Regions from separate parts of the Laceyella putida genome, predicted to be linked through region 2. Evidence: riboswitches for the same ligand, from Rfam matches in the RefSeq annotation. Region 2 holds a riboswitch; each other region holds the start of a gene.

The links. A riboswitch is a leader RNA that binds a small molecule or an ion and turns the genes downstream of it on or off. The one in region 2 is predicted to bind S-adenosylmethionine.
Region 1: it holds a riboswitch for S-adenosylmethionine, as region 2 does, so the genes downstream of both, ACFQNG_RS16185 (homocysteine synthase) here and ACFQNG_RS12740 (sugar ABC transporter substrate-binding protein) in region 2, are expected to answer to the same signal.
Region 3: it holds a riboswitch for S-adenosylmethionine, as region 2 does, so the genes downstream of both, ACFQNG_RS05800 (aminotransferase class I/II-fold pyridoxal phosphate-dependent enzyme) here and ACFQNG_RS12740 (sugar ABC transporter substrate-binding protein) in region 2, are expected to answer to the same signal.

Annotation. Positions count from the first base shown of each region.
Region 1 covers NZ_JBHTBW010000057.1:33,944-40,305, reverse strand. The annotation lists partial or broken gene ACFQNG_RS16195 (DNRLRE domain-containing protein) at 1-1,276, opposite strand, end outside; partial or broken gene metA (homoserine O-acetyltransferase MetA) at 1,826-2,795, opposite strand; partial or broken gene ACFQNG_RS16185 (homocysteine synthase) at 2,844-4,157, opposite strand; SAM riboswitch class I at 4,221-4,330, opposite strand; gene ACFQNG_RS16180 (DoxX family protein) at 4,800-5,180, opposite strand; gene ACFQNG_RS16175 (hypothetical protein) at 5,360-5,656, opposite strand; gene ACFQNG_RS16170 (hypothetical protein) at 5,664-5,894, opposite strand; gene ACFQNG_RS16165 (hypothetical protein) at 5,898-6,203, opposite strand.
Region 2 covers NZ_JBHTBW010000041.1:151-6,512, reverse strand. The annotation lists gene ACFQNG_RS12745 (peptide ABC transporter substrate-binding protein) at 1-1,577, opposite strand, end outside; SAM riboswitch class I at 2,093-2,249, shown strand; gene ACFQNG_RS12740 (sugar ABC transporter substrate-binding protein) at 2,385-3,512, shown strand; gene ACFQNG_RS12735 (sugar ABC transporter ATP-binding protein) at 3,509-5,011, shown strand; gene ACFQNG_RS12730 (ABC transporter permease) at 4,992-6,020, shown strand.
Region 3 covers NZ_JBHTBW010000015.1:80,281-86,642, reverse strand. The annotation lists gene leuS (leucine--tRNA ligase) at 1-1,143, shown strand, start outside; gene ACFQNG_RS05810 (helix-hairpin-helix domain-containing protein) at 1,354-1,989, shown strand; gene ACFQNG_RS05805 (ornithine--oxo-acid transaminase) at 2,096-3,289, opposite strand; SAM riboswitch class I at 3,478-3,589, shown strand; gene ACFQNG_RS05800 (aminotransferase class I/II-fold pyridoxal phosphate-dependent enzyme) at 3,676-4,812, shown strand; gene ACFQNG_RS05795 (aminotransferase class I/II-fold pyridoxal phosphate-dependent enzyme) at 4,971-6,131, shown strand.

The DNA of each region.
Region 1 (6,362 bases), on a different contig from region 2:
CGTGGTATTGGGACGGATTGTCATACCACCAATTCACCAAACTGGTCACATCCCAGTTATACCAGCCGTTTGGTGTCCCTCTTGGAAAAGACTTCGTCGTGTAGGACCCACTAGAACCCGGCTGCCCGTTCCAGATAAGGCTGGTGCTTGTCCAGCTTCCCGCCGCGCGGTGAATGCGGATGCTGGTATCTATACTGCTTGGCTCAAAAAACTTATAGATATAGAACTTGGCGTTGGTCAACAAACCGCCATTCAGGCTCGGCATGCCGCTGCCAAACTTGATGTACGAGCGATGGTCACCCACATCCGGCGCGTACCCGGTCCGCAGCTCGTCCTCCAAGCCGTGGTTGTTGCCGCCATATGTACCATTGTTGACATAGACGTCGGAAGTGGTGGTCGACGTCCCGCCCACTTTGATGGTGGGGTCCAATACGACGGGGTATTCGGTCTTCTCGTCGTCCAAAAAGGCGCGATCCAGTTGGACCTTGACAAGGTATTTCCCTTTTTCTTCCGTCAATTCCACCTTGTTTTTGTAAGAATCCACGTCACGCGCATCGCGCAGATACGGCGGTTCGAAGCGCCATACCTCTTTCCCGCCCTTCTTGTCTTTGAAGATCACCGCTTGGTCCTTCAATTCCGCGACCAAGTTGGTTTTCACCTCATAGGCGATCTCGTCAAACGCGGGCTTCTTCTTGAAGACGATGTCTTCTTTGGCCCCGTAATGGCGCACCTTGATGCGCACATCGGTGTCTTTCAGGACATCCTCATACAAGATCTCCGACTCTTTATTTTTGACTTTCCCTACAGCATCCTTCGCACCGACGATGGAGTAGGAGAGCCAGTCGTTGCCTTCTTTCAGCTTGAAGAGGTCCTTGTCCGCCCGTTCTGCGAACAGAAGAGTGAAGCGATTCGCTTTATTCTGGAACTTGAACGCTCCCTTTTCTTTGCTGTCCTTCACTTCGGCCGCAATCCGGTTGTCAATCTCTTTCCATTCTTTTTTCCCTTCTTCTTGGTAGAAAACGGGATGGTTAAAGATCTCCACCGTTTCGGACAAGTCGTTGTTTCTCCACGTTTTGGAGTTTTCGGTGCGCTTTTCCTTCACCTCGTGCACCTTTTTCACATTCTTCCGTGGATCATCTTTTTTGCGCCCCACCTTTTCGGGTTGCGCCGCTTGGGTCTGCTCCGTTACCAATCCATCCATCGGAACAGTGGTGACCACAAGCGCCAAAGCAACAAAAGAGGCGAAGATCCTCTTCAGCCACCTGCCAACCTTCATGTGCACTCCTCCTTATAAAAGTTAAAGGATTTCTTTTATATGATTGTTTCATAACAAATTTATGATAATTATTTGTCTATTTTTTGACAAGTAGAAATAAATATATTTAAAGCTGATAAACTATATGATTGGTAATGATTTACTTCATCTTCCCTTCTAACATTCCGAACAGGGAATGATCTACGCCCTATTTTCAATCACACAAAATATAAAATATATATTTAAATATCCAATATATAATTATTATAATTTTCTAACAAAAGCGCGTTGGTTATATACCTTTTATAGGAATTGATTATCAAAAAAGAAAAAAACACCTCGTAATCTCATGGTTAAACGTCAACCAAATCCGAAAAGAGGTGTCTTCACGAATCAGTAACATTACTTTTAAAATTAAAGAATACTTATGAGTAGATATGCCTATGAAAAACGAGCGGTTAGCCCTCCCGATAGAGGCTAACCGCTTGGGGTCTTTATACACACACAGCATATTCCAAACGCAACTGCTTTCCGGCAAGCCGGATACCCAGCTTTCCCGTGGCGATTCCATCAAGACGATCTCGATATCATGGGTCGGGCATTACCCCATTCTATCTCAATTATTCTATTTTTTAAATCATAAGGAGTTTCTTGATATACGTAATAGTTTAACCAGTTAGAAAACAATAAGTGCGCATGCGCTCGCCACGTTTGAACAGGAACTTGGGTCGGATCATCATCTGGGAAATAATTTTTTGGTATGTTGATATCTAAGCCTCTCTTGATATCACGATCGTATTCATTCTTTAATGTGAATCTGTCGTATTCAGCATGTCCTGTCACAAATATTTGGCGACCATTTTTACTGATAACAATGAAAATACCCGCCTCTTCAGATTCAGATAAAATCTCCAAATCTCCTATTTTTTCGATATCTTCTTTGCGGATATCGGTATGACGGGATTGCGGAACAAAGAAATAGTCGTCAAAGCCACGAAGCAGTTTGGTATTTATCTTGGTAATCGTATGTGGGAACACACCAAACAGTTTTTTTTTCCTTTAAAGGATACTTTGGAATACCGTAATGATGGTAAAGAGCGGCCTGAGCGCCCCAACAAATATGAAAAGTTGAAGTAACATTTTTTATTTTCCAATCCATTATTCGCTTCAATTCTTCCCAGTAGTCCACCTTTTCGTATTCCAGGTGTTCTACAGGAGCTCCTGTAATAATCATTCCATCATATTTTTGATGCCTGATCTCATCAAATGTTTTATAAAATGTTGATAGATGTTTTGCTGGTGTGTTTTTGGAGGTATGGGTTGTTGGATAGATGAAACTAATTTCAATTTGTAGGGGTGAATTCCCGAGCAAACGAAGGAGTTGTGTCTCCGTTTCAATTTTGGTTGGCATCAAATTTAGAATAACCATTCTAAGCGGGCGAATATCTTGATGAAAGGCACGCCTTTCATCTATGACAAAAATATTTTCATTATTGAGAATTTCATTTACTGGTAGCTTATCTGGTATTTTGATAGGCACTGTCATTCACCCCTTTCTTTATTTTATTGTTGAAGCCCATATCCATAGCTACACGCTTTGACTTTTCACCAGTGCCTGCTCCAGATCTTGAATGATGTCTTCAACCGCTTCAATACCAATGGATAAACGAATCAGTTCAGGAGTAACCCCTGAAGCTCTTTGCTCCTCTTCGGTTAGCTGTTGATGAGTCGTGCTCGCTGGATGAATCACCAATGACTTCGCATCGCCCACATTGGCTAAATGAGAAAACAGTGTCAGGTTTTCTATGAATTTCTTCCCAGATTCCAATCCGCCTTTAATTCCAAAGGTAAAGATGGCTCCTTGTCCTTTTGGCAAATATTTTTGCGCTTTTTCAAAGGAAGAATGACTTTCTAAACCAGGGTGGTTGACCCATTCAACCAATTCGTGCTAATTCAAATATTCTGCAACTTTTAGCGCGTTTTCGCTGTGGCGTTGCATTCTCAGATGAAGCGTTTCTAATCCTTGAAGAAACAAGAATGAATTAAAAAGAGATATGGCAGCACCCAGGTCGCGAAGCAGTTGGACACGAGCTTTAATGATATAGGCAAGAGATCCTACTGCTTCCGTATAACTAACCCCATGATAACTTGGATCAGGTTCGGTCAAATCTGGAAATTTCCCGTTCGTCCAATCAAATTTGCCAGAATCGACGATAATTCCGCCAATGGTGGTTCCATGTCCTCCAATAAACTTCGTTGCAGAATGGACAATAATGTCAGCACCAAATTCAAATGGGCGGCAAAGATAAGGAGTAGCAAAGGTGTTGTCTACAATTAACGGAATCCCAGCTTCATGGGCCACTTTTGCGACCGCTTCAATATCTAAAACATCTAAATGGGGATTCCCGATTATTTCGGCAAAAACTGCCTTTGTTTTATCCGTGATGGCGTTGCGGAAATTTTCCGGATTTGTTTGGTCAACGAATTTTACCGAAATGCCCAATTTTGCCAAAGTGTGGCGGAACAAGTTATACGTTCCCCCATACAAATGACTTGATGAGACGATTTCATCTCCCGCTTTTGCAATGTTCAAAATCGAATAGGTGATCGCTGATTGACCCGAACTAGTAGCGAGTGCGCCTACACCGCCTTCTAATTCAGCTACCCTTTTTTCAAATACATCTTGCGTCGGGTTCATAATTCGTGTATAAATGTTTCCGAATTCCTTTAATGCAAATAAATTCGCAGCATGCTCGGCATCATTAAAAACATAAGACGTCGTTTGATAAATAGGAACGGCGCGCGAATTAGAAGTTGGATCAGGAACCTGTCCACCGTGTACCGAAATGGTTTCAAGACGTAATTTTTTTGATCGCTCATTTTTTTCCTCCCATTGTAAAATTCAACGATATAAAAAAGCCTCCTCCCCTTATCCAGAGAAGAGACTTTGATATACATTGCCCTCCTCTTATCTTCTAGAGACAAAAAATCCCTACAGGAATTAGCACCTTTCGGTATAAATACCAGGGTTGCCGGGCATCATCGGGCCAGTCCCTCCGCCACTCTGGATAAGAGAAAATCCATAGTATTTCGATCTACTTTATTGTAATTGATTTAGAATTGTTCGTCAACTATTTTCCTTTATGGTGCATCATCGCATCCATTTGCGGGTAGTGGTAGCATCGACCGATTTTGCCGCCCTTTCTTGGGCAGATGATGCCAAAATCGACGTTCGCTACATCCACCCCATATAAGAAAAAAGGGGAAAGAGAAGAAATATTCTCCCCAATCCCTTGCCACGGACCATAGGGCCATAGATGCTTTGGACACATACGCGGAATTGCGGTTAGGATCACTCGAAGCTGGATATGCCCAAGTGTAGAGAGTGGAAATATTACCCCCGTTCCCAATGGCATGAGCTTCAGCAACAGACTTTGAAAAACAACAAAAATTCGCAGCTCAAAAAAAGCCCCAAGGATCACAAGACCCTTAAGGCTCCATCGCGGTGTCGATTCAACAGGCATCAGGAGAGGGAAACGATGACTCAGTTCTTGCCGATGGGCATCCTGAGCGCCCCGGGCCCCGTGAAGAGCAGGGATAAGGCCGTGAGCAGGATCAACAGGTCAAACTCATACCCTCCGGCGAACCCTTTCGATCCTTTCACAAACAAAATGGCTCCCGCCATCACCACTGCGGCCAAAACCGAGGCGATGGAAGTGAACAGACCCAGGATAAAGGCAATGCCGATCAGCACTTCCACACCGGCCACGACATACGCGGTGAGGGAGGCGGCGGGAATTCCGACGCTGCCGAAAAAGCCGATGGTCTGTTCCATGCCCATCAACTTCTGCGCACCATGAACGATAAAGATCAGACCCAGTCCAATCCGCAGGAACAATGGACCGTAAGCTGCTTCCAATTTCATTCTTCTTTGTCTCTCCTTTCGATCTCGCATCCATGTCAAATCTTAGCGCACAGCCATAAACACCGGATAAACAGAGATTAAATCTTTCTTAACCGCCTGTGACCAAATTGTGAACAAACATTAACCGGAGAAACCCATCCGCGGGACCGTCGGTTGGGCCACTTGCCCGATCGCCGTTGTCAACTCCATTTCCCGCGCAACCGCAACCAAATGACCACCCCGGCACTGGCGCACAGTGACAGCATCACACCGCCATGATAAATCCACAGCACCGATTCCGGGCGGACGGACCCCGCCGCTTGCAATCCCAAACCGATGGCCACCACAATGAAATGGAAGCACAATCCCACCAACACACTGAGGCTCACTTCCTTCTTGCCCACCCGCTCTTCTTCCACCCATCTGCCCAAAAATTCCACATAATACACGGAACCCAAGCCCCCTAGGATAGTGAGCACCGCCGAGACCAACAACACCTTGCCTTCACTCCTCTTTCGACCCTTCGGACTGATCAAGCACTTGCATCCGCTTGAAGAGATGCAGCCGATCCTCCCCATAGCGGGGCCTGGCCACCTCTTCCAATGTCATCCCATATGTATGGAGAAACCAAGTCATCCGCTGCAGTTTATGAATCACGCGCTTTTCTCCACTGGCGCAATGACGGACCACCAAGCGCGCTTTTTCCCGATCATACCAGAAACAGATTTCCGCCATGCCTTACCCTCCCCCGCCCGATGATCCGAAAATGTCAAACGACCGTCCGCAGAAAAGATGCTTCCCCTCTTCCCACTCCACCTGCATCATATCCAACAACGGAATGGAAACCACTTGCCCCGATTCGGTATGCAGTCGGAGGATCCGCACGCGCTTCCTCGGCTGATGGTCAACCATCAGCGACAGTTCCACCTGATCCCCTTCCCTTTCCATCTCCGCTTCCACAACCGACACATGCGGCTTCTGTTGCAACTCCCCCACAAACGGCAACACGTGTGCAACCTTGCCTTGCAGATGCAGCATAAACACTGAAAATCCTCCTCTTTTTTTGAAATTGCGATACTTATGTTGCAACAATAAAAGAAATAACGAATATGATATGTTTCACACTTGAATTATAATTCAGAAAGAGGGATTTTTCAATTATTTTCCATCTTAACTTAGCTGTTGAAATTCCGGGTTTTCCAT
Region 2 (6,362 bases):
TGCAGATTCTTCACATACGGTTTTTGCAAAAAGGAGTTCACTTCATAGTACAGGGGAACAATCGCCGCCTGTTGGCCCGAACCCGTGCCGACAAGAAGTTTTTCCGCTTGAATCATCGTGTCTGTCTTCTCTTTTTGCGACGTGGTTGATTTGGCCTTTTTGATCAGTTGGTCAAAAGTCGGGTTTTTAAATTTCATATAGTTCAGCTTGGAGTTGGCTGTCCATATTTCCAAGAAGCCAATCGGATCGCTGTAATCGGCGAACCAGCTGGACATGGTCATGTCAAACTCGCCTTTCAGTTCATAAGCCACTTTGTTTTTCCGGGGAAGGGCATTCAACTTGATCTCCAACCCCAACTTTTCTTTCAATTGCTCTTTGATGGAAATGGCCACATTGCTCCGCTGATCGTTAAAACAAAGCATGACAATGGAATCCGGCGGGCGGGACAAGCCCAATTCCTTCAAGCCTTTATTGAAATACGCCTGGGCCAAGGCCGTATCGTGCTTGACAATCTCCCCGCCGGCAAGCTTGCGGAAAGATTGGGCCCCTTCTGTCATGGCGGGCGGAATCAACGCCCCTGCCGGTTTGGATCCATCTTTCAATACGGTTTCCACGATTTCGTTGCGGTCGACCGCCAAGCTGATCGCGCGCCGGATATTCGCATTCTTGAAAAATGATTTGGTTTCGTTCATCAGCAAATATTGGGAAGAAGCCAATTCCAGGTTAGTATAATCCTTGGTTTGCTTATAGGCGTAAACAAACTCGGAATCGATTTTGGTCGTGTCAGCCTCTCCGGCATTGTACAGATTGATCCTTTTGGACGTTTCCGCCTGGACGACCACGTCAACCTGTTGAAGCTGAACGGTATCCCGGTCCCAATAGGTTTCATTTTTGACCAAAGTCACTTGTGTCGGCGTGATGGATTGGATGATGAACGGACCGTTATAAACCATTTTGTCCGGGGTTTTTGTGTACTCATCCTTATACTTTTCCACAATGTCTTTTCGTAGCGGAAAATAGGTGGATTGCGTGGTCAAGCTCAAAAAGTGGTGTTCCGGTTGTTTCAACCGCACCTCCAGCGTTTTTTCATCAAGCGCCTTCACTTTCACTTGACTTGCCGATCCGGTGCCTTTGTTGTATTCCTCCGCACCGGCGATGGGATAAAGAATATAGGCGTACTCCGATTTGGTTTTCGGGTCTAACGCCCGCTTCCAGGCGTATTCAAAATCATGCGCCGTCACCGGCTCTTCGTCACTCCATTCAGCGTCATCACGCAATTTGAACGTGTACGTTTTTTTGTCCGGGCTGATCTTCACCTCTTCGGCCATTCCGTTGACGAGGCGATTGTTCGGTCCCAGTCGCATCAATCCTTCATTCACGTTGTACAAGACGTTCCAAGAAACGATATCCACATACTTGGCGCTGTCCAAGCTGGAAATCTGATTGCTTTCAGTAATGCGCAATATTTTGTTTTCGGAAGGGCCCTCTTGGGAATCGATCCACGGAATGCTACAGGAAGTTAATAAAGACATGGCCAACATGACAACAAAGATGGTTAAAAAGCCCTTTATCCGCATGATTTCCTCCTTCGAAACAAAGTGAATAATTATACCGATAAATGAATATATTTGATTTTATTCATTCAACACAATAAAGTAAAGTAATTTTGTTATACCAATTTATGATAAAAACATGGATAATTAAGTATTTATTAATAAAATGAAAATAATATTAACAAATCAAGTAAGATCATTCCTGACAAACGGGGACCTGCCCATAATCAAGCGGTCCCCAAAAACAAACAGCCTATCTTCATAACGATCACGTTATAAGAATATAGGCTTTTTTCATTTTCTCCCTCCCCTCGGAGCAGGCCATAGGGAAAGTCTCCGCGTTGGGTAAAGACGGGGGCCGCCGCGCCAAGTCGGCAACCAGTGAAGTGATGGTTGGACGAACAGGAACCTTTTCCTTGTCACGGGAACAGGCAAAGGTCATTGACATTTTAATTTGCAGGCATTATCATTTCACTAATAAATAATATCCGTTATTATTTATCGGATTAATTGATTTAAACAATTGCATACGTTGAAGTCTCTTATTGCGAGAAGGTGGAGGGAATGGCCCGATGAAGCCCAGCAACCGACTGTAATACCATTGTGAAATGGGGCACTCCGTAAGGGGCCGCGGTGAACAGCCGCGCAAGGCACGGTGCTAAATCCTGCAAAAACGTTTGTTTTGCGAGATAAGAGGCAAGGAAATCGTGTTCCGAGCCTCTGATTGAAGGGGCTCTTTTTTATGCCAACCTCCCCCTCATGCGCAATAAAAAGAACATCATTCATTTTCCCATCATTCAGTAAATGGGAAAAAAAGGAGGAGGATTTTTCATGAATAGTTTCAAGTCATTTTTGATCATTCTGATGACGGCTGCGCTCCTGGTGGCCGGCTGCGCCAATGAGCAAGATCGCGTCGCCCGGCAAAAAAACAACCATCCTGCGGGACAGATAAAGTCGACATCCCCTGCGGCCGCCTCTGGCGAGATTCCTAACAAGGTTAACAAGCCGTTAAAGATCGCGGCCATCACTCAATTATCCATCGGCACGTTTTCTTCGCAATATATAGCGGGTGTCACCGAACAAGTCAAGGCGTTCGGCGGAGAAGTACAAGTATATAACGCCGACAATGACCTGTCGAAAATGGCCTCATATGTTGACACCGCCGTAAACCAGAAAGTGGATGGCATCCTCTTGGACCATGGCCGAGCAGACGCGTTGGCGCCCAGTGTAAAAAAAGCGGTGGCCGCCGGAATTCCGGTTGTTTCCTTTGACAGTGATCTGGACATTCCGGGCGTCACCGTGATCGACCAAGATGATTACAGCCTAGCTTGGAACTCCCTGCGCACCATGACCCAAGATTTAAACGGAAAAGGAGAGATCGTGTATATCTGGGTGGGGGGTTTTGCACCGATGGAACGCCGCAATGTGATCTATGAAGCTTTTCAAAAACGGTATCCCCATATCAAGGAAGTGGCCCGTTTCGGAAACGCCAGTTCCAACACGGCCCTGGACACGCAATCTCAAATGGAGGCAATTTTAAAAAAATACCCCAACAAAGGGGATATTGACGCGGTGTTTGCGCCTTGGGACGAGTTTGCCAAAGGGGCGACCCGCGCCATTCAACAAGCGGGGCGAACGGAAATCAAGGTATACGGCATTGATCTCAGCGACGAAGATTTGCAATTCATGCAAAGTCTCAACAGCCCTTGGGTGGCCACCGCCGCGACGGACCCAGCAGAAGTGGGTCGGCTTCAGGTTCGATTCCTTTACCAAAAAATCGCCGGTGAATCGACACCGCAAGTGTACAGCATCCAACCCCATTTGGTGGAAAAAAGATGGTTGCCCACCGATCGGAAAGTTTCCATGAAGGATATTGGCAAGGTGATAAACGGATGGGGGCAATCCGATGCCGGAACTTCCCCATGGATGAAAAAATTGACAGAGGCGAATAAAAAATGACGGCATTAACATTAAAGCAAATCTCCAAATCATTTCATAACCATCCCGTCTTGCACCAAGTGGACTTCTCGGTTCAACCCGGGGAAGTCCACGCCCTCATCGGGGTTAACGGGGCCGGGAAAAGCACGTTGGTGAAGATCCTGTCAGGCGACATTCAAAAAGATCACGGATCGATTCGATTGGGTGAGCGTGACCTGGACATCCGCTCACCCATGGACGCCAAGCGGGAAGGGATCAGCATCGTGGTGCAGGAGGTGGACACCGCTCTCATCCCCACCCTTTCCGTGGCCGAAAATGTAACGATCGACGAATGCCTGCACGGCCCTTCCTTCTTTTCTTGGAAAAAGAGAAAACAAACGGCCCGAACACTCCTTTCGGAAGTGGGCATCCATTTGGCTGTGGACAAATTAGTCTCATCCTGCACCTTGGCCGAAAAGCAGATGATTCTGATCGCCCGGGCGATTGCCGGTCAGGTCAAGTTCCTGATATTGGACGAACCGACGGCGCCTTTGAGTGAAGTGGAAACAGCCACACTCTTTCAAGTCATCCGCCGACTGACGGACCGCGGTGTCGGCATCGTCTACATTTCCCACCGCTTAAACGAAATCAAAACCATTTCCGATCGGTTGACCATCCTGCGCGACGGCAAGGTCATCACGACCCAAAACACGAGCGAAATGGAACACGAAGAGATGATTCGCGCAATGCTCGGCAAAACGTTCTCTCCTTCCTCCGCCACGCCACACAAAAAGTTGGGCAAACCCTTAGCGGAAATCAACCAATTTCATGTTCACTCAACCGGCCAAACGCTCTCTCTCACTGTCTATGAAGGGGAAATCGTGGGCATTGCGGGACTGGTTGGAGCAGGCAAAACAGAAACGGCCCGCGCTTTGTTTGGGGCGGACCCCCATGACGGGACGTGGACGATCAAGGGAACCTCCCACCCGATTCAAAATCCGCAACAAGCGATTCGGGCGGGCATCTGTTTGATTCCCGAAGAACGGAGAAAAGAAGGCGTTTTGGTTGATTTCCCCGTCGTACAAAATTTGACACTTCCCAGCATCCGAAAACTTTCTCCCAAGGGTTGGATTAACCGGCGGAAAGAAATCTTGTTCGCTGAAGGGTTGATTGAGCGCTTGGGCATAAAAACCCCCTCCCCCTTCCATTCGGTGCGGCGGCTAAGCGGAGGAAATCAACAGAAAGTATCCATTGGCAAATGGCTGGACACCCACAGCCACTTGGTTATTTTTGATGAACCCACCAAAGGCATCGATATCGGGGCCAAGGAAGACGTCTTTCAACTGATCCGCGAACTGGCCCGCCAAGGGAAGGGAATTATTTACTTCACCAGTGAATTTTCCGAGTTGTTGACCATCGCGGACCGCATACTCGTCATGGACCATGGGCAGTTCGTTTCCGAATGGAAAAACGAAGAGGCGACGATGGAAAAATTGATGCATGCAGCGACAGGAGGTTATTATGGAACAAGCGCTCAATAAACGGAAAACACTCAAAAACGGAAAACAAACCACCGGACTGGCGGCCTCTTTTTTGCACCGATATGGAACGCTGCTGGTGATCTTATTGACAATCCTGGTCTTCAGCTTAACGAACGAGAAGTTTTTAACTTATCAAAATTTCACCGATATCTTGCGGTCGATCTCCATCATCACTTTGCTCTCCATCGGAATCACCCTCTCCCTGATTGTGGGTGGGTTTGACCTGTCCGTCGGCTCAACTGCCAGCCTCGCCACCGTCACCAGTGCGATCGTGCTGGTCTGGTACCGGCAGGAAACATGGGCGGCCATCCTTGTCCCTCTCTGCATTGGGATCATTATCGGTTTACTCAATGCTCTATTGGTGGTCAAAATCAAAATCCCCGATATGCTGGCCACGTTGGCCGTGATGTATATCATCAATGGGTTGCATTTGACCTGGACCAAAGGTTATTCCATTTACAACAATATGCCGTTGGGCGACGGAACCACCGCACCGGGTCAATTTTTGCCCTCGTTTTTATTCATCGGCCAGGGAGAACTGGGGAATGTCCCTTTTCCGGTGATCTTCATTCTCATCCTTGTCGCTCTCGTCCATGTCATCCTCAACCACACGCGTTTTGGCAGACTGCTGTACATGACGGGAGGAAACCGGGAAGCGGCCCGTCTGTCGGGCGTACCCGTCAACCGTTATCGAACCTATGCCTATGTGTTAAGCGCGCTGTTTGCCACGCTCGCCGGAATCGTACTGGCTGCCCGCATCGGCACTGGCCAGGTCTCCGCCGGCGCTCCGCTCTTGATGGATGGGGTATCCGCGGCATTTATCGGGTTTTCCGTGCTTGGAGCCGGCAAGCCGAATGTCATCGGCACTTTTATCGGCGCCGTGTTGATCGGCGTCCTGCTCAATGGGCTGACCATGCTGAATGTGCCTTATTACGCACAAGATATCGTTAAAGGCGCCATTTTGCTCGGAGCCCTGGCCTTGATGTATGTTCAGAGGCAAAACGCTTAAGCGACCCCGCCGTCAAGCCTCTCATCACATCAAAAAAGGTAGACGGACCAAGCCGTCTGCCTTTTTTTCATGCCAACGCCGAAATAAAATGACTGGATCGCCGAATAGAAGATGAAGATCGCACTAGCAGGTATGGCTGATGGATTTAAAGAAGCCTTCGATAGTTGATATCGGAAGGCTTCATAAAGGAAAAGCTTCTTCTTTCATCGAACATTAGGTTTTCAATAATCCCAATGATTAGATTAGGATATGCCATTGGACAGCTTTTGGCTCCTCTTAGCAAAAATCAAGAAATAAAAGGAAATAATTAATAAACAGCAAGAACATGCAATTTTGAGACTC
Region 3 (6,362 bases), on a different contig from region 2:
TGTGATGCGTGCGGCACTGTTCCGGTTCCCAAAGAGCAGTTGCCCGTCATTTTGCCGGAAGATGTGGTGTTTGACGGGAAACGCAATCCGTTGACCACTTCGGATACATTTGTGCATACCACGTGCCCCAGCTGTGGCAAACCGGCGCGCCGTGAAACGGATACCATGGATACGTTTGTTGATTCTTCATGGTACTTTATGCGCTATACCGATGCGAAGAATGAGAACATGCCTTTCTCGCCGGAAAAAGCGGCGAAATGGTTGCCTGTGGATGAGTACATCGGCGGGATTGAACACGCGGTTCTGCATTTGCTCTATTCCCGCTTCTTTACCAAAGTCTTGTATGATGCGGGATTGGTTCATGTGGATGAGCCATTCAAAAGCTTGTTGACACAAGGGATGGTCTTGAAAGACGGCTTCAAGATGTCGAAGTCCAAAGGCAATGTGGTGAGCCCGTTGGAGATCATTGAAAAGTACGGCGCGGATACGGCGCGGCTCTTCATCTTGTTTGCGGCACCGCCGGACCGCGATTTGGAATGGAGCGATGCGGGGGTCGAAGGCAGCTATCGATTCATCAACCGCGTATGGCGGCTGATCGCCCAGCATGAAGCGTTGTTCACGCAAGACATCGCGCCAGGTGGAGAATTGAGCGGAGAAGCGAAAGAGTTGCGTCGCCTGCTGCATCAGACCATCAAAAAGGTAACGGGCGAAATCGGGGAACGCAGCCACTTTAACACGGCCATCAGCGCGATCATGGAATTGGTCAATGGGTTGTACAGTTATCCAGAGCATGCGGATCGCGCCGTGTTGAAGGAAGCGCTGGAAACCCTGGTTGTCTTGCTGGCGCCGTTTGTGCCACACGTGACGGAAGAACTGTGGCAATGGATGGGGAAAGAAGGCAGCGTGCATCGCGTCAGCTGGCCTGTCCATGATGAGCAAGCGTTGGTGTTGGATGAAGTGGAAATAGCGGTGCAGATCAATGGGAAAGTCAGAGATAAATTGGTTGTCGCCACCCAAGCCACCCGTGAGGAAGTGGAGAAACAAGCGTTGGCAACAGAGCGCATTCAGGCGCTGATTGAAGGAAAAACGGTGCGCAAGGTGATTGTGGTGCCGGGTAAACTGGTGAATATCGTGGCGAACTGATCGGGTTTGCCGGAGGAAGGCTCTACCCCAGGTACAGGGGTGGAGCCTTTTTGTTTTCTGACCCTGGACTACCGACGAGTGAACAATAGGCGTTAACCGCAATCATGCAACAGGTTTGTCGAAGAAATTGAATTTCCTCTTGTTTGAATGGGGGGAGAAAAGGTATAGTGGTATTAATTGGAAAATCATGTCGGAGTGTGAGGTTTCATGGTGCATTGGGGTTGGACGCCCAGGGAGAAATGGTTGGCTTTGGCTCTGGGCGGAGTGTTGCTGGTGGGTGGGACGGTCTGGCTGTTTGGACAGGAGGATCGGCCGGAAGAAGCGGGATGGATGGAATATCAGGCTCAAGCGAATGCGCCATCGGAGAAGACGCCGGCAACGGAAGTGGACAAACAGCCAGAAATCGACAAGCAAGAAGTGATCATTGATGTGAAGGGAGCGGTGCATAAGCCGGGAATTTATCATTTTGCCGGAGAGGCGAGGGTTTATGAGGCGCTTAAGCGCGCGGGTGGAGCGAGAGAGGAGGCGGACTTGAGCAAGGTGAATTTGGCGGAGCCGCTTCGAGATGGGATGGTGTTGTATATCCCGAAACAAGGGGAGGAACCGGCATCATTTCCCGGAGGGGGTGTAGCCGCATCAGAGACGTCCGGCGGGAAAATCAATGTGAATACGGCGACCGCGGAAGAATTGGACCAGTTAAATGGGATCGGGCCAAGCAAAGCGGAGGCCATTGTTCGCTATCGTGAGGAACATGGTCCGTTCCGGTCGGTGGAGGAGATCGCGCAAGTTCCTGGCATTGGCGAGAAGACGGTGGAGAAGTTTCGTGAGCAAATCGTGCTGAATTGAAAAAGCGACCCAGGTTATCCTGAGTCGCCAAGTGCAGGTCGATGAACTGTTTTTCATCAAGCGCTCCCATTTCTTTCAAGATCCGCATGAATAAAGTGGGACAGGCTTATTTTGCAATGATTTTGCGCACTTTTTCCAATGCGAGATCCAATTCTGCTTGCGTGATGGTGAGTGGTGGCGCAAAGCGGATCGTGTTGTCATGCGTTTCTTTGCAGAGAAGTCCTTCTTGCATCAGGGCTTCACAGTATGGACGCGCCGCTTCATGCAATTCCATGCCGATGAAGAGGCCTTTTCCGCGCACTTCTTTGATGATGGGGTTCTCTATTTTGCGCAGCTCGTTGATAAAGTACTCGCCCAATTCGCGGGAACGGGTCGGGAGCTCTTCTTCTAACAACACATCCAATGCGGCAATGGCCACGGCGCAAGCGAGCGGGTTACCGCCAAAGGTGGAGCCGTGCGAACCCGGTTCAAAAACACCCATGATTTCTTTGTCGGCGGCGACAGCGGAAATAGGCATGACTCCGCCACCCAGAGCTTTACCCATGATATACATGTCAGGCTTCACGCCTTCCCAATCACAGGCGAAGAGTTGTCCCGTCCGTCCGAAGCCGGTTTGGATCTCATCGGCGATAAAGAGGACATTGTTCTCCCGACAGATTTCACGCGCTTCGCTCAAGAAACCTTCTGGAGGGACAATCACGCCTGCTTCCCCTTGGATCGGCTCCAACATGAAGGCGGCCGTGTTTGGGGTGATCGCTGCTTTAAGCGCTTCCAGATCGCCATAAGGAATCACTTTAAACCCTGGGGTGAGAGGACCGAAACCACGCTTGTATTCATCGTTGGAAGACAGGGAGACGGCGGTGATGGTGCGTCCGTGGAAGTTGTCTTCACATACGATGATTTCCGCTTGGTTGTCAGCGATCTTTTTCACATTGTATGCCCAGCGGCGCGCCGCTTTAATGGCTGTTTCAACCGCTTCCGCGCCAGTGTTCATCGGGAGGACCATTTCTTTGCCGGTCAGTTCTGCCACTTTTTCATAGAACGCTCCCAATTGATCATTGTGGAAGGCGCGGGAAGTGAGCGTGACTTTATCCGCTTGATCCTTCAGGGCTTGAATGAGGCGCGGATGACGGTGACCGTGGTTGAGTGCGGAGTAAGCGCTTAACATATCCATGTAACGATTGCCATCCGCATCTTCCACCCATACTCCCTCCGCTTTGGAAATCACGATCGGCAGTGGATGATAGTTCTTCGCTCCAAATTTATCCGTAAGCTCGATCAATGCTTTGTTTTTAGACATGGATGGTGAACCCCCTTTTAATTTGCCAATCAACCTCATTTTAGGGAATAAAGAGAGCGAAATCAATGAAATGTATACTATTTCACTTACCCGTATAAATAACACGCTTGACGAATAGAAAATGAGTAGGTATAATCAACTTAAGATTGCTGAAAAACAATGGAATCGTGAAAATATGAATATTTATTCTCTTATCAAGAGCGGTGGAGGGACTGGCCCGATGAAGCCCGGCAACCTCGGTGAGCATGTTTCACCGGAAGGTGCCAATTCCTGCAGAACGGAAGTTCTGAGAGATAAGAGAAGATGGTCGCTCAGCCAGAAGAACCTCTTCTCTTATCGAGAAGAGGTTTTTTATTTAAGATTGCCATACAGGGGAGGAAGCACCGATGAGAATAGAAACAAAGTTGGCGCAAATGGGAAACAAAAGGGAACGAAAAACAGGAGCGGTGAACTTTCCTATTTATTTTTCGACGGCCTATGAACATGTTGATGGCGTAAGCACGGGGTATGATTATGCACGTGCTTCCAACCCGACAAGGGAAGTCTTGGAGGAAAGCGTGGCCCAATTGGAAGAAGGCGATGGTGGGTTTGCCTGCAGTTCGGGGATGGCGGCGATTCACACCTTGATGGGACTGTTTGGTCAAGGCGACCATTTGATCGTTTCCTTCGATCTTTATGGCGGGACGTATCGCTTGTTTGAAAAAGTGATGACACGGTACGGGTGTTCCTTCACTTATGTGGATTTGCGTGAGTTAGAGGACATTCGGCGGGCCATTCAGCCGAATACCAAAGCGATTTTCATAGAATCGCCAACCAATCCGCTGATGTGCGTGACGGATATTGAGGCGGTATGCAAGCTGGCCAAGGCCCACGGGTTATTAACCATTGTTGACAACACGTTTATGACGCCTTTTTTGCAACGACCCCTTACCTTGGGCGCCGATATCGTGTTTCATAGCGCGACCAAGTATTTGGGCGGGCATAACGACGTTTTGGCGGGCTTGATCGTAACCAAAGGCGAAGCGCTTACGGAGCAGGTTGCCTTTTTGCAAAAGGCGATTGGCGCGGTCTTGGGACCCTTGGACTGTTGGTTGTTGATGAGGGGGATGAAAACCCTGGCGCTTCGCATGAGGCAACATCAAGCCAACGCGCAGGCGATTGCGGCGTTTTTGCATAACCATCCCGCCATTGAAACTGTGTTTTATCCGGCATTGGATGTGCGGAGCAAAACCTTGCTTGATGCGCAAGCGGATGGTTATGGTGGTATGTTGTCATTCCGCTTGAAACGAAAAGAGTGGGTGCAACCAGTTCTCAACTCTTTGAAGATTATCACTTTTGCCGAAAGTCTTGGTGGAGTGGAGAGTTTGATCACTTATCCGGCGACGCAAACCCATGCCGATATTCCGGTCGAGATCAGGGAGAAAGTGGGCGTATGTGACCGATTGTTGCGTTTGTCCGTGGGAATTGAACATGGAGAAGACTTGATTGCCGATTTGGCGCAAGCATTGGCACAAGTGGGGTGATTGGGCGGAGTCGCCTAAAAGAGGAGAGGAAACTCCGTCAACCCCGCAAATACGCTCGTTAAGAAGAGGAGAGGAAACTCTGCCAAGCGGAGTATAGTCCTTCTAACCTCGCAAATTACGCTCGCTAAGAAGGACTTATATGAAAGGATGAGGATGAGATGAGATTTGAAACCAAACTGTTGCACAATGGAAATGAGATTGATCCATATACGGGAGCGGCCAGCATCCCTATGTACCAAGCGTCGACCTTTCATCAATTTTCGATCGATCAACCGGGAGAATTTGATTACGCCCGTTCGGGCAATCCCACCCGCAAAGCGCTCGAAGAGACCATCGCCCAGCTGGAAGGAGGGTGTAAAGGCTTTGCTTTCGCCTCTGGCATGGCGGCCATCTCAACGGTTTTTCTTCTCTTCTCGCGCGGTGACCACCTGATTGTCTCCCAAGACGTGTACGGCGGCACCTACCGCGTGCTGACCAAGGTGTTTGAGCGGATGGGCATTGAAACGAGCTTTGTGGACACAACGGATCTGGAACAAGTGGTTCAGGCCATCCAGCCCCATACCAAAGCGATCTATATCGAGACGCCATCCAATCCGTTGCTCAAGGTGACGGACATCAGAGGGATTGTCAACATCGCCCAAGCGCATGGTTTCCGCACGATTGTGGACAACACCTTCCTTACCCCGTATTTCCAACGCCCGTTCAGTTTGGGTGTGGATATCGTCATCCATAGCGCGACGAAATTCATTGCGGGGCACAGCGATGTGATCGCGGGATTGGTTGTGGTCAAAGATGAAGACTTGGCAGAAGAATTGTCATTGTTGCAAAACTCATTCGGGGCGATTCTGGGTGTGCATGATGCCTGGTTGGTGCTGAGAGGGATCAAAACGCTGAAAGCGCGGATGGAGTTGTCTACGCGAAGCGCGGAAAAAGTCGCCTTGTGGCTGCAACAGCATCCGGGTGTGGAGCGGGTGTACTACACCGGGTTGCCGTCCCATGAAGGCCACTATTTGCAAGATGCGCAAGCCAGCGGGCACGGAGCGGTCCTATCTTTTGACCTGGGCAGCAAAGAACGGGTGCGCCAGCTGTTGGATCATGTCAAGTTGCCGATCGTGGCGGTCAGCCTGGGCGCAGTTGAAAGCATCTTATCTTATCCCGCGCTGATGTCCCACGCTTCCATGCCGCCAGAAGTTCGGCAAAAGCATGGAATCACTGACGGGTTGTTGCGCCTGTCGGTCGGTTTGGAAAGCGCCGACGATTTGATTGAAGATTTGGCGCAGGCGCTCGAATCTCGCTTAACGATTGCCGTGGGCAAATAAAATGCGGATCGATGGCCTACATAGACAAAATGAGCAGACGGATGCCTCCTTTCAGTTGAGGACATGCAAGATCATGATAAACCCAAAAGGAGTAAGATTTTTGAAAGCGAAGTGACTGGGAGCTGTTAATCAAGCGGAGTGCCGAACGAAGGAAGAAAGCGGGCAACGGAGCGATAGCGACAACGAAAGTGGTTGTTGCAGCGCCAAAGTTCGGCGACGGAGTTACTTACC